DNA from 3 places in the Chryseobacterium sp. sg2396 genome. Region 1 is predicted to be linked to each of the others. Evidence: riboswitches for the same ligand, from Rfam matches in the RefSeq annotation. Region 1 holds a riboswitch; each other region holds the start of a gene.
What was found. Region 1 has a riboswitch for cobalamin ahead of ACED20_RS12695 (acyl-CoA thioesterase). Riboswitches for the same ligand answer to the same signal wherever they lie in the genome.
Positions count from the first base shown of each region.

Region 2: it holds a riboswitch for cobalamin, as region 1 does, so the genes downstream of both, metE (5-methyltetrahydropteroyltriglutamate--homocysteine S-methyltransferase) here and ACED20_RS12695 (acyl-CoA thioesterase) in region 1, are expected to answer to the same signal.
Region 3: it holds a riboswitch for cobalamin, as region 1 does, so the genes downstream of both, ACED20_RS17885 (TonB-dependent receptor plug domain-containing protein) here and ACED20_RS12695 (acyl-CoA thioesterase) in region 1, are expected to answer to the same signal.

Region 1 covers NZ_JBHGAQ010000011.1:66,027-69,280, forward strand. The annotation lists gene ACED20_RS12690 (HD family hydrolase) at 42-632, shown strand; gene ACED20_RS12695 (acyl-CoA thioesterase) at 947-1,330, opposite strand; cobalamin riboswitch at 1,433-1,617, opposite strand; gene ACED20_RS12700 (hypothetical protein) at 1,680-2,480, opposite strand; gene ACED20_RS12705 (ATP-binding cassette domain-containing protein) at 2,783-3,254, opposite strand, start outside.
Region 2 covers NZ_JBHGAQ010000014.1:69,847-73,100, forward strand. The annotation lists gene ACED20_RS14960 (hypothetical protein) at 1-497, shown strand, start outside; gene ACED20_RS14965 (hypothetical protein) at 515-1,093, shown strand; cobalamin riboswitch at 1,129-1,314, shown strand; gene metE (5-methyltetrahydropteroyltriglutamate--homocysteine S-methyltransferase) at 1,659-3,254, shown strand, end outside.
Region 3 covers NZ_JBHGAQ010000019.1:82,386-85,639, reverse strand. The annotation lists gene namA (NADPH dehydrogenase NamA) at 1-59, opposite strand, end outside; gene cdd (cytidine deaminase) at 163-645, shown strand; cobalamin riboswitch at 1,113-1,289, shown strand; gene ACED20_RS17885 (TonB-dependent receptor plug domain-containing protein) at 1,321-3,150, shown strand; gene ACED20_RS17880 (hypothetical protein) at 3,161-3,254, shown strand, end outside.

The DNA.
Region 1 (3,254 bases):
GTATTTTTGCAAAAAATTACCATCACTTAAACAAAACAGCAATGAAGATCCAGAAAGAAATCGACTTTATCCTGGCGGTGGACGCCCTGAAAAATGTACAGCGGAGAAATTACAATGCCGACGATTCAAGAAGGGAAAATACAGCAGAACATTCCTGGCAGATTATTATTTTGGCCCAAATTCTTTTTCCGTATGCTAAAAACCGAGCAGATATCGATTTGCTGAGGGTGATCCGCATGCTGTCCATTCATGACCTGGTGGAAATTGAAGCAGGGGATACTTTTATATTTGACGAAGCGGCGATGGTCGGGAAATTTGAACGGGAAAAAATTTCAGCCCAGAAGATTTTCGGTATTCTGGATGAACCGTTGCGGTCCGAATTTTTTAACCTTTGGCTTGAATTTGAAGAAGAGCAGACGCCGGATGCCATTTTTGCCTGTGCGATCGACCGCATTATGCCTTTTATCCTGAATTCGCATACCTCGGGAAAGAGCTGGACTGAAGCGGGTATAACGGAAAAACAGATCCGGAATATGCTGGAAAATGCCATTAGCCGGGCATCTGATGAATTGGGAGAAGCGTTCCAGCTGCTACTGATTAAAAACCTGGAAACAGAGAAGGTGCTGAAATAAAGTAAACCTGAAATAGAAGCCTGTTTAAAAGGTTGGACGATGGAAGCTGGAGGCTGGAGGTTTTTTCAATTGGCATATCGATAACAGTCTGAAATATCAAATGATCTGCGTAAGGGATAAAATTAGTTAAAATCCTGATCATTTTTTTTCTTTTTTAAATCAGTGAAAATAAATTATATATTATCGAATTTACATTGAAATATCCAGGTTTTGCAGATTCATAAAATAAAAATCGGCGGGCAAAGCCCGCCGAAACTGATTAAAAAAACAATGAGAAGTATGAGTTCCGGCGAACTTTGGTCGCCGGAACCTGTTTATAGGATTTGGATCGGTTTCTTGAATTCATCAATGGCGACAAAAGTAAAATCACCTACGATGGCCTTTTCCCTTTCGTAGGAATACATCTGCTCGGTATAGATTTCCACATTTACTTTCAGGCTGGTTTTTCCTACATGAACTACCTTTCCGATCAGTTCCACAATGGTCCCGGCAGGAATCGACCTTTTGAAATCGATCTTGTCACTGCTTACGGTCACCACGCGTTTTCTGGCAAAGCGGGTGGCTGCAATAAAGGCTACTTCGTCCATCAGCTGCATGGCCGTACCTCCGAAAAGCGTATCGTAATGATTGGTTGTATTGGGAAAAACCGCTTTGAAAATTCGGGTTTCGGACTTTTCAATTCTTTCTTCTGTCGTCATATTTCATTATTAATTAAAGCGAAATGAAATAGATAACATAACAGCAGAGCAGAGATGGGAATCTCCGTTGTCCGTCTGGTCAATAAACTTCAAATCGCGAAAGTTTTATGGTAAAGAAAAGGCAGGTCTCCTGACTTGTAACATCTTTATTTCCTTCCCATCCGTTGCTCCGGACAGTGGATCATTAATAAAGACTGCAGTTACTTACAGTTGCGCGACAGTTCGTGATTTTCACACGATTCCCTTTTAATCTGCGGTTAAGCAGAACCGGTTTCCTGGAAAGTTCAAAATACAGCTATTAGGCCGATAGAAAGACTTTCCGATGACAAAAGTAATGATTATTGATGAATTATTCAGGATTTTTGAAAATGATCTGGCTTTCGGCCTTTCCCTGCTTAATGGTCCAGATCGTGGTATAACGGTTCTGTCCGGAACCATTGATCATATAAAGGAAAATATGGTCGTTGTCGATGGCCGTTACGCCCACATTATTGAAATCCATGGTTGGCTGGAACATATTCTTGATGGCATCCCTTACGAAAACGGAGCCCCGTCCCGGCTGCTGAACCCGTACGGATTTAATTTCGGTTAGGTCTTCAGGAAGTTCTTTTCCTACGCCCCATGCTTTTACCTTATCCACTTTAAGGATATTTCCTTCCGCATCTTTCTCCTGCTTTTTTATCTTTGCATAAGAAGGGTAGACATCGATAATAACTTTGGTCCGTTGATTTCCCGGAATTTTCGGATTGGAATCATCGGTAAAGATCAGAGATTTCCCGTTCTTGGATTTGGAGGGGGTAAATTGTGGAAGCTTGTCTACGAAAACCACCCGGTTTTTATTCACCATGCCTTCTTTGGTAATGCTGTCATACCGTACGAAAGGTTTTTCGGTGTCTTCTCTTTCAGGATATTTGATCCAGATCCACTCGGTTTCTCCCGGAGCCGGCTTTTCGTAAATAAACACATCACCCGTCTTCATGCGGATCTTATCGACGATTTTCCGGTAATCATCTTTATGGACCCGTACCATAGCATAGCCTTCTTCAGCTTTTACCACCCCGAAAGGAACTTTGTTCTGGCCTTTGGCAAAAGCCACGGAAAAAATACTGAAAACGGATATATACAATGCTTTAGATACGGAAATCATCATGAAATTTTTTAATAGTCCAAATATATAAATTAAACTTGTTTAAACTTTTTATTCCACCACAAAAGTCACAAAAGATTTAGATTTTATTTGAAATTAAATGCTGCAAAGGATTAAAAAAATATGCAGCCGTTTGAAAATTTTTGATTTTTAATGATGAGAATACTATTCAAAAGTCTGCGTTTTGTTATTTTAATAAAAAAGCTAGATCATTCGATATCCAGGAACGTCAGCCAGTATGCTGACCAGATCAGCTTCCGGTATCCCGCATTCTTCCAGCCTGTTACCTGATTCCCACCGCAGATTTATTTTACTTGAATACTACTTTCGGGCAGATAATAATGCCGCTGTAATTCATTTAAGTCTTTAATTCGCTTCAAAGAGCCATCGTGAAGAACGTAAATGTCGTCTGAAATCTCTATCAAATTCTGCACATCAAAATCTGAAATGATAAATCCTTTTTCTTTGGATCTTTCTTTTATCATTTTCATTACTTTTTCGGTGAAGATGGGAGAGAGGCCGCTGTAGGGCTGGTCCAGCAGGATAAATTCGGCTTCGGAATGGATGACCGTCATTACTTCCGCCAGTTTTCTTTCGCCACCGGAAAGATTTCTTACGGTCCTGTTCAGGAATGGCCGGAGGAGATCATCACTAAAAAGTTTTCTGGTATTTTCCGGGTTACAGAACAAAGGAATCAGTTCTTTAATTTTAATATGCTTCGGGAACATTGGGCTTTGTGGAAGATAGGCGATCTTATTTCGTCTGTCCGATTGCTTC
Region 2 (3,254 bases), on a different contig from region 1:
AAGACAAAGCCGTCATTGAACATTTTAAAAACGGTTACAAAAAGAAGAATTACAGGAAATTCGACGGAAAAATAACGCTGAACGATAAGCAGATCTTGTTCGACAATAAGATTGTTTTCTATGATCCTTCCGATAAAATTACAACTCTTCTTTTAAAAGAAGGACTGGTTTATCCTCAGATACTTACCGAATATCAGGTTGATAAATTTGAAAATGAAGACAGCGACAGAACCCAAAAAAGATTCGCAAAGCTTCAGAAAAACTGGAAAGACGCTTTTGAGGTGAATAACATCAGGCTCAGCGGCGGAACGGAGCTTGCTTTTTTAAGCAATGACCCGACCATACGCAGATTCAAGGTAGTCTGCAAGGATCCGAAGTTTCCGAACCTGATGATCTATTATTTTGAACTGACCGATAAGAAGGCAGATAAAAACACTCCTACAGAAGACTTTATAAGAAATGCGAAGCTGACGCATATTTTTCAGCGGACAGAGTAAACTGCATTTTCATTTTAATGAAAAATTCTACGATTTCCGATTATTTCAACACCATCTGCGAATTCCGGCAGGCTCATCCTGTTGTAAAATGCCAGCCGCTGCGTACCAACGATCCCGGCATAATGACCGTCAGGGAGGCGTTGAACGGACTGAAAGAAATTCTTGAAAACAAGTACGAAAAATTTAAAGGCATGGCATTATCAGCAGAAATTTCACGTGGTATTACCAATTTACCCCATGTTCTCTATGCCTGCATTCTCCCGCCCGGCCAGTTGGTTCCGAACGGAATTTATACCGTAATCTGTTTTGATCTATTGGGTAGAGGTGCGCTGGTGGGCTGTGTGGAGTCCAAAGTTACCTCTAAAGGACTGGTTACCGTACAACGGAAAAAGAAACCCGGACTTTTACCGATCGATGTCGATGGTGCGAGCGAACGCACGAAATACAACAATGTATTTGTCAATCCCAAAGAATTTTATTATCCGCTGGAAAACAGCGAAATGCTGGAACGGCATATCGCGGAGTCGCTGGGATTGGCATTATCCCTGTTAACGCTATCTATTAGTACTAAAGCATTGACAGAGGTTAAAAAATAATTCCTACATTTGTTCCGAAAATAGTTCTTTAACATCCTTCATCAAACGGAAAAGGTTTTACGTAAAGTAGATTAATAGGGAATCGTGTGAGAATCACGAGCTGTCGCGCAACTGTAAGTAATACCCCAAAGGTTTTTGTCCGAGTATATCCACTGTGCAAACGGGAAGGATGACAGAAACTGTTACAAGTCAGGAGACCTGCCTGTTCCGAATTGACAATGCTCTCGCGGTTCGGAGTTTTTTAGTCACACAGATGATACTGTTGAACGTATGGAGTTAAAATCCTATTAGCGTTTACATTAATCTCTTTATATATACGTGAAAACGGTTAGACAGTCTTTGAAAGTCATACTTTTAAATATGTTTCCAAAAGTCACCGATTTTTATTTGGAGGTTTCAATGAAACGTATCAGTAATAGTAAAATTTAAATCAACTTCCTTTTTTAATGGAAAAATTACGTCTTTACGGTATCTTATTGCATTTCTAACCACTCCTTTCCGAAAGCATTGCGAAGCATCTGGAGAGCTTTTAAAATTATTGTTTCATTTAAAAGTTTTTAAGAACATGCAAACGCACATTCTTGGCTATCCGCGTATTGGTAGCAACAGAGAACTCAAAAAAGCCTGCGAGCAGTATTGGACAGGCAAAACCGATCTTAACCATCTTTTGGAGACCGGAAAAATCATCAAAAACAATCATTGGAAACTTCAGCAGGAGGCAGGCATCGACCTTATCCCCTGCAATGACTTTTCGTATTACGACCAGGTACTGGACATGACCCTTACCGTGGGCGCGATTCCGGAGCGGTACAGGCAACTGGCCGTCCAAAAGCAGGAGACCGATCTTTATTTTGCCATGGCCAGAGGATTCCAGCAGGAAGGCCTGGATATTACCGCAATGGAAATGACGAAATGGTTTGATACCAATTATCATTACATCGTTCCTGAATTTCAGAAAGACCAGGAATTCAGTCTGTTTTCAGACAAAATCATCCAGGAATTCATCAACGCAAAAGAAACGGGAATTCGTGCAAAACCGGTAATAATCGGTCCGGTAACCTATCTTTTGCTGGGAAAAGAAAAAGAAGGAGGTTTTGATAAACTGGATTTAATACGGAACCTTCTTCCTGTTTATCTTCAGATTTTAAAGGAACTGGAAAACCATGGCGCGGAATACATTCAGTTTGATGAGCCGTTTCTGGCACTGGATTTAAGTGGAAAAGCAAAAGAAGCTTACGGATTTGTCTATGCTGAAATCAGGAAACAATTTCCAAATCTCAAATTCATCGTTGCTACTTATTTTGAAGGATTGAAAGACAATCTTTCCCTGGCAGCCGCACTTCCCGTAAACATGCTGCACATCGATCTCGTAAGATGCCCGGAACAGCTGGACAAAGCTTTAAATACGATTCCCGAAACCCTCAGCCTTTCACTTGGAATTGTTGACGGTAGGAATATCTGGAAAAATGATTTTGAGAAATCTTTATCTTTCATTGAAAAAGCGGTACGGAAAATAGGTTCTGAACGGGTATTCATAGCACCATCATGTTCGCTGCTCCACGCTCCTTCCGATCTTGATCTGGAAAAAAACGAAGATATCCTTTCCGCTGAAATAAAGCAGTGGATGGCTTTTGCGAAGCAGAAAGTTCATGAAATTGTAATCTTAAAGAAATTAGCTTCAGAAAATCCGGATTATAATACTTTGCAGCAATTCGCTGAAAATAAAAAAGCCCTTGAGAACCGCAGGATATCAACCTTAATTCATAATCAGGATGTAAAAGACCGTGTTGATGTAACCACGGATGAAGATGCCAAAAGATCTTCTCCATTTAAAGCGAGAAAAAAATCCCAGCAGGATATCCTTCAGCTTCCATTGTTTCCTACGACTACGATCGGCTCGTTTCCACAGACAAAGGAAGTAAGGAACTGGAGGGCAAAATTCAAAAAAGGTAAGCTCAATGCTGAACAATATGATGCGTTACTGAAGCAGGAGACAGAAAGGACCATCCGCTGGCAGGAAGAAATCGGAATTGATGTCTTGGTTCACGGTGAATTTGAAAGAAACGATATGGTGGAATATTTTGGGGAACAGCTGGCCGGATTTGCCTTTACCCAAAACGGATGGGTACAGAGCTACGGAAGCCGCTGCGTAAAACCGCCC
Region 3 (3,254 bases), on a different contig from region 1:
GACATCACCCAACGGTTTTTCAACTCAACATTTCTGAATTTAATTGGAGTATATAACATTTTAATTTGGTTTTAAAAAATTGAAAGTTGCAAAGAACAGGCCTATATTGCCCAGCTCATGAAAAAGAAGTACTTTTATCCCCCTTTTTTTAATCCACAATATATGAAAAAAGAAACTCAGATCAGTTACGAGTATTTTAAGAATAGCACCGAGCTGAACGATATTGAAAAAAAATTATTCGGAAAAGCCAAAGAAGCGCGCGAAAATGCGTATGCTCCCTACTCCAATTTCCTGGTAGGTTGTTCCGTCCTGCTGGAAAACGGGGAAATCTATTCGGGAAACAACCAGGAAAATGCGGCTTATCCGTCCGGCCTTTGTGCGGAAAGAACGGCTTTGTTCTGGATCGCCGCCAATTTTCCGGATGTGAAAATCAAAAAGATCTTCGTGGTTGGCGGACCGAAAGAATTCCATGAGAAAAATCCGCCGATCCCTCCTTGCGGTGCCTGCCGGCAAAGCCTGATGGAGTATGAAACCAAACAACATGAAAATATCGATCTTTATTTTTCGAGCATGAATGAGGAAGTGGTGAAAGTACATGCGATCAAGGATCTGCTGCCGTTTTATTTTGATGCTACTTTCCTGTAAGGTCTTATCCATTTTTCTACTTCAACCAGCTATACTTTCCAGACCACCCCGTCTCAATTTTCTTTGAAAATTGATCCGCCCCTCCAGCTCGGAGGGGAGTGTTTGCGCATATTTTTCTTGTTATTTTTTTTATCCTGATAAAACTGATGTTCCGATAGTAGCTGAAGGTCGTCAAGATATTCTTTTATGGTTTTTAGCCCCGATAGAAGCGGCATCCTTTTGGGTTGCGGATGGAGCAGAGCAGAGGTTGTGACCCAAAAGATACAGCGGATAGCGGGAAACAGCTCCTGATATTTTAAAAGGTTTTAAGTTTGAGGGTTTAAGAACGAGTGAGGAAATAGACGGGAATTTGGAGAAGGCTTACTTATGGCAGGTTTTTTATTTATAATTGCTTATAGTTTTTATAGTGGCCATACCACAGTTCGGGGTTATTCGGTTTCGGAATTTGCTTTTCCGGTGAATAAGTTTATCTTTGCAAAAATTTTGGTTTCCAATCATTTGGAATGAAAAGGGAATCGGGCGAAAATCCCGAACTGTCCCCGCAACTGTAGATCGCGCAAAAGATTTCTACGACAAACCACTGTGCAAACGGGAAGGTGTAGAAAGCGAAAGTCAGGAGACCTGCCAGAATCTAATTTTTTAAATAATTGTCTTCGGAGGAAAGGCAAAAAAAGAATGGATATAAAAAGATCTCTAGTACTGCTGTTTTCGTCTTACGGTTGTTTTCTTTTCGGGCAGGAGAAAACCATCGATACGGTGTATGTTTTCGATAACCAGATGAGCAAAGTGAAGCTTTTCCATAAAGTGAACAGCATCAGTCCGGAAGACGCAAAAAAAAACTCAGCGAATCTTTCCGAGATATTACGTTTTCAATCGCCGGTCTACATCAAAGAAAACGGACGGGGCGCAGTTTCTTCGCCTTCCTTCCGGGGAACCGGGGCAGGCCACACCGCTTTTGTCTGGAATGGTATTAACATCAATTCTCAGTTTCTGGGACAAGGAGATGTGAATAATATTCCGTCGATGGGATTCGACCAGCTTGATGTAAAAGCAGGAAGTGTGGGCGTTATTTATGGAAGCGGAGCCATCGGGGGAACAGTACATCTCAACAACAGCCTTGATTTTAATAAAGGTTTTCATGCTTCCCTTTTTTCCGAAGCCGCCTCTTTTGGCACTTATAATAACTTTGCAAAAGCTTCTTTTTCAAACAAGAAATTCAGCTTTAAATTTTCGGGGAATTACTCGGTGAGCGAAAATGATTATGAGGTGAAGGAATCCCGAAATTATATCAACCTAAACGGGGAATATTCCAATACGAACTTCAATTTTGCAGCAGCCTATAAAATTGCTCCACATCACCAGGTTTCATGGATTTCCGAATTTTTCAACGGAGACCAGCATTTTCCTGTATTTTTCGACAGCCAGACCAAAACCAAATATGAAACCCAGAATGTAAGAAGCCTTCTGGTCTGGGACTGGAATGCTCCTAAGCTGAATAATGTTTTCAGGGCTGCCTATACGGAAGAAAACTTCCAGTATTTCGACAACATCAGCAACCCCAAAAGCAGTGGCGGAACAGGTAAAAATTATATCCTGAAGAACGATTTTAATTATTTTCTGAGTCCGAAATGGAATCTCAACATCATTGGAGAATTCCAGGTAAACAAAGGAGAAGGTTATATGAGCGGCATTAAAGAGGTCAGCCGGAAGGTAGGTTCGTTAGCCGGATTGCTGCGGTATTTCGCAACAGAAGATTTACGTTTTGAAGCGGGAATCAAAAAGGATTTCGTTGAGGATTATAGTTCACCGGTCCTGCTCTCGTTTTCGGGAAACTGGAATCTTACAAAATGGTATAACCTTAACCTGAATACCGCTAAAAATTTCAGATACCCATCTTTTAACGACCTGTATTGGCAGCCCGGCGGAAATATGAACCTGAAACCTGAAACAGCTTATCAGTTTGACCTTAAAAACCAGTTTACCATCGCCGGGGTAAAGCTTATGCTGACACCTTACTACATCAGGATCACCGATATGATCACCTGGATCCCTACCAGTATGGGGAATTATTCGCCGGTAAATACATATAAAGTGCAGTCCTACGGCCTGGAATCTCAAATTGAATATGAAAGAAAATTCGGGAAACATAGCCTGAGGTCGAATCTCGGATATTCTTACACGAAATCCACCAATGTGGAGACGGGTAAACAGATGATGTATGTTCCGCTCCATAAGTTTTTCGGAAATATCGATTACCGCTATTCTTTCCTGAAAATATATGTCCAGGGGATGTACAACGGACTTACCTATGCCGACAGTGAAGAAAAAAGAAGTACGGCCATCGAACCGTATTTTGTAATGAATGCAGGAATCTCGGGAACCTTCCTGAAGAATTATACAATCGGTGGCAAGGTGAACAATATTTTTAATGAAATCTATCAGACTACTGCTTTCTATCCGCTGCCCAAAAGGAATTACAGCGTCTATTTGAATATTAATTTTTAAATAAAAATAAATGAAAATCAGAAAAATTTTATCTCTTGCATTTGCTTCAGCGCTGTTGTTCAACATTGCCTGTAGCGATGATGAAATTGTAATGGAAACACAAA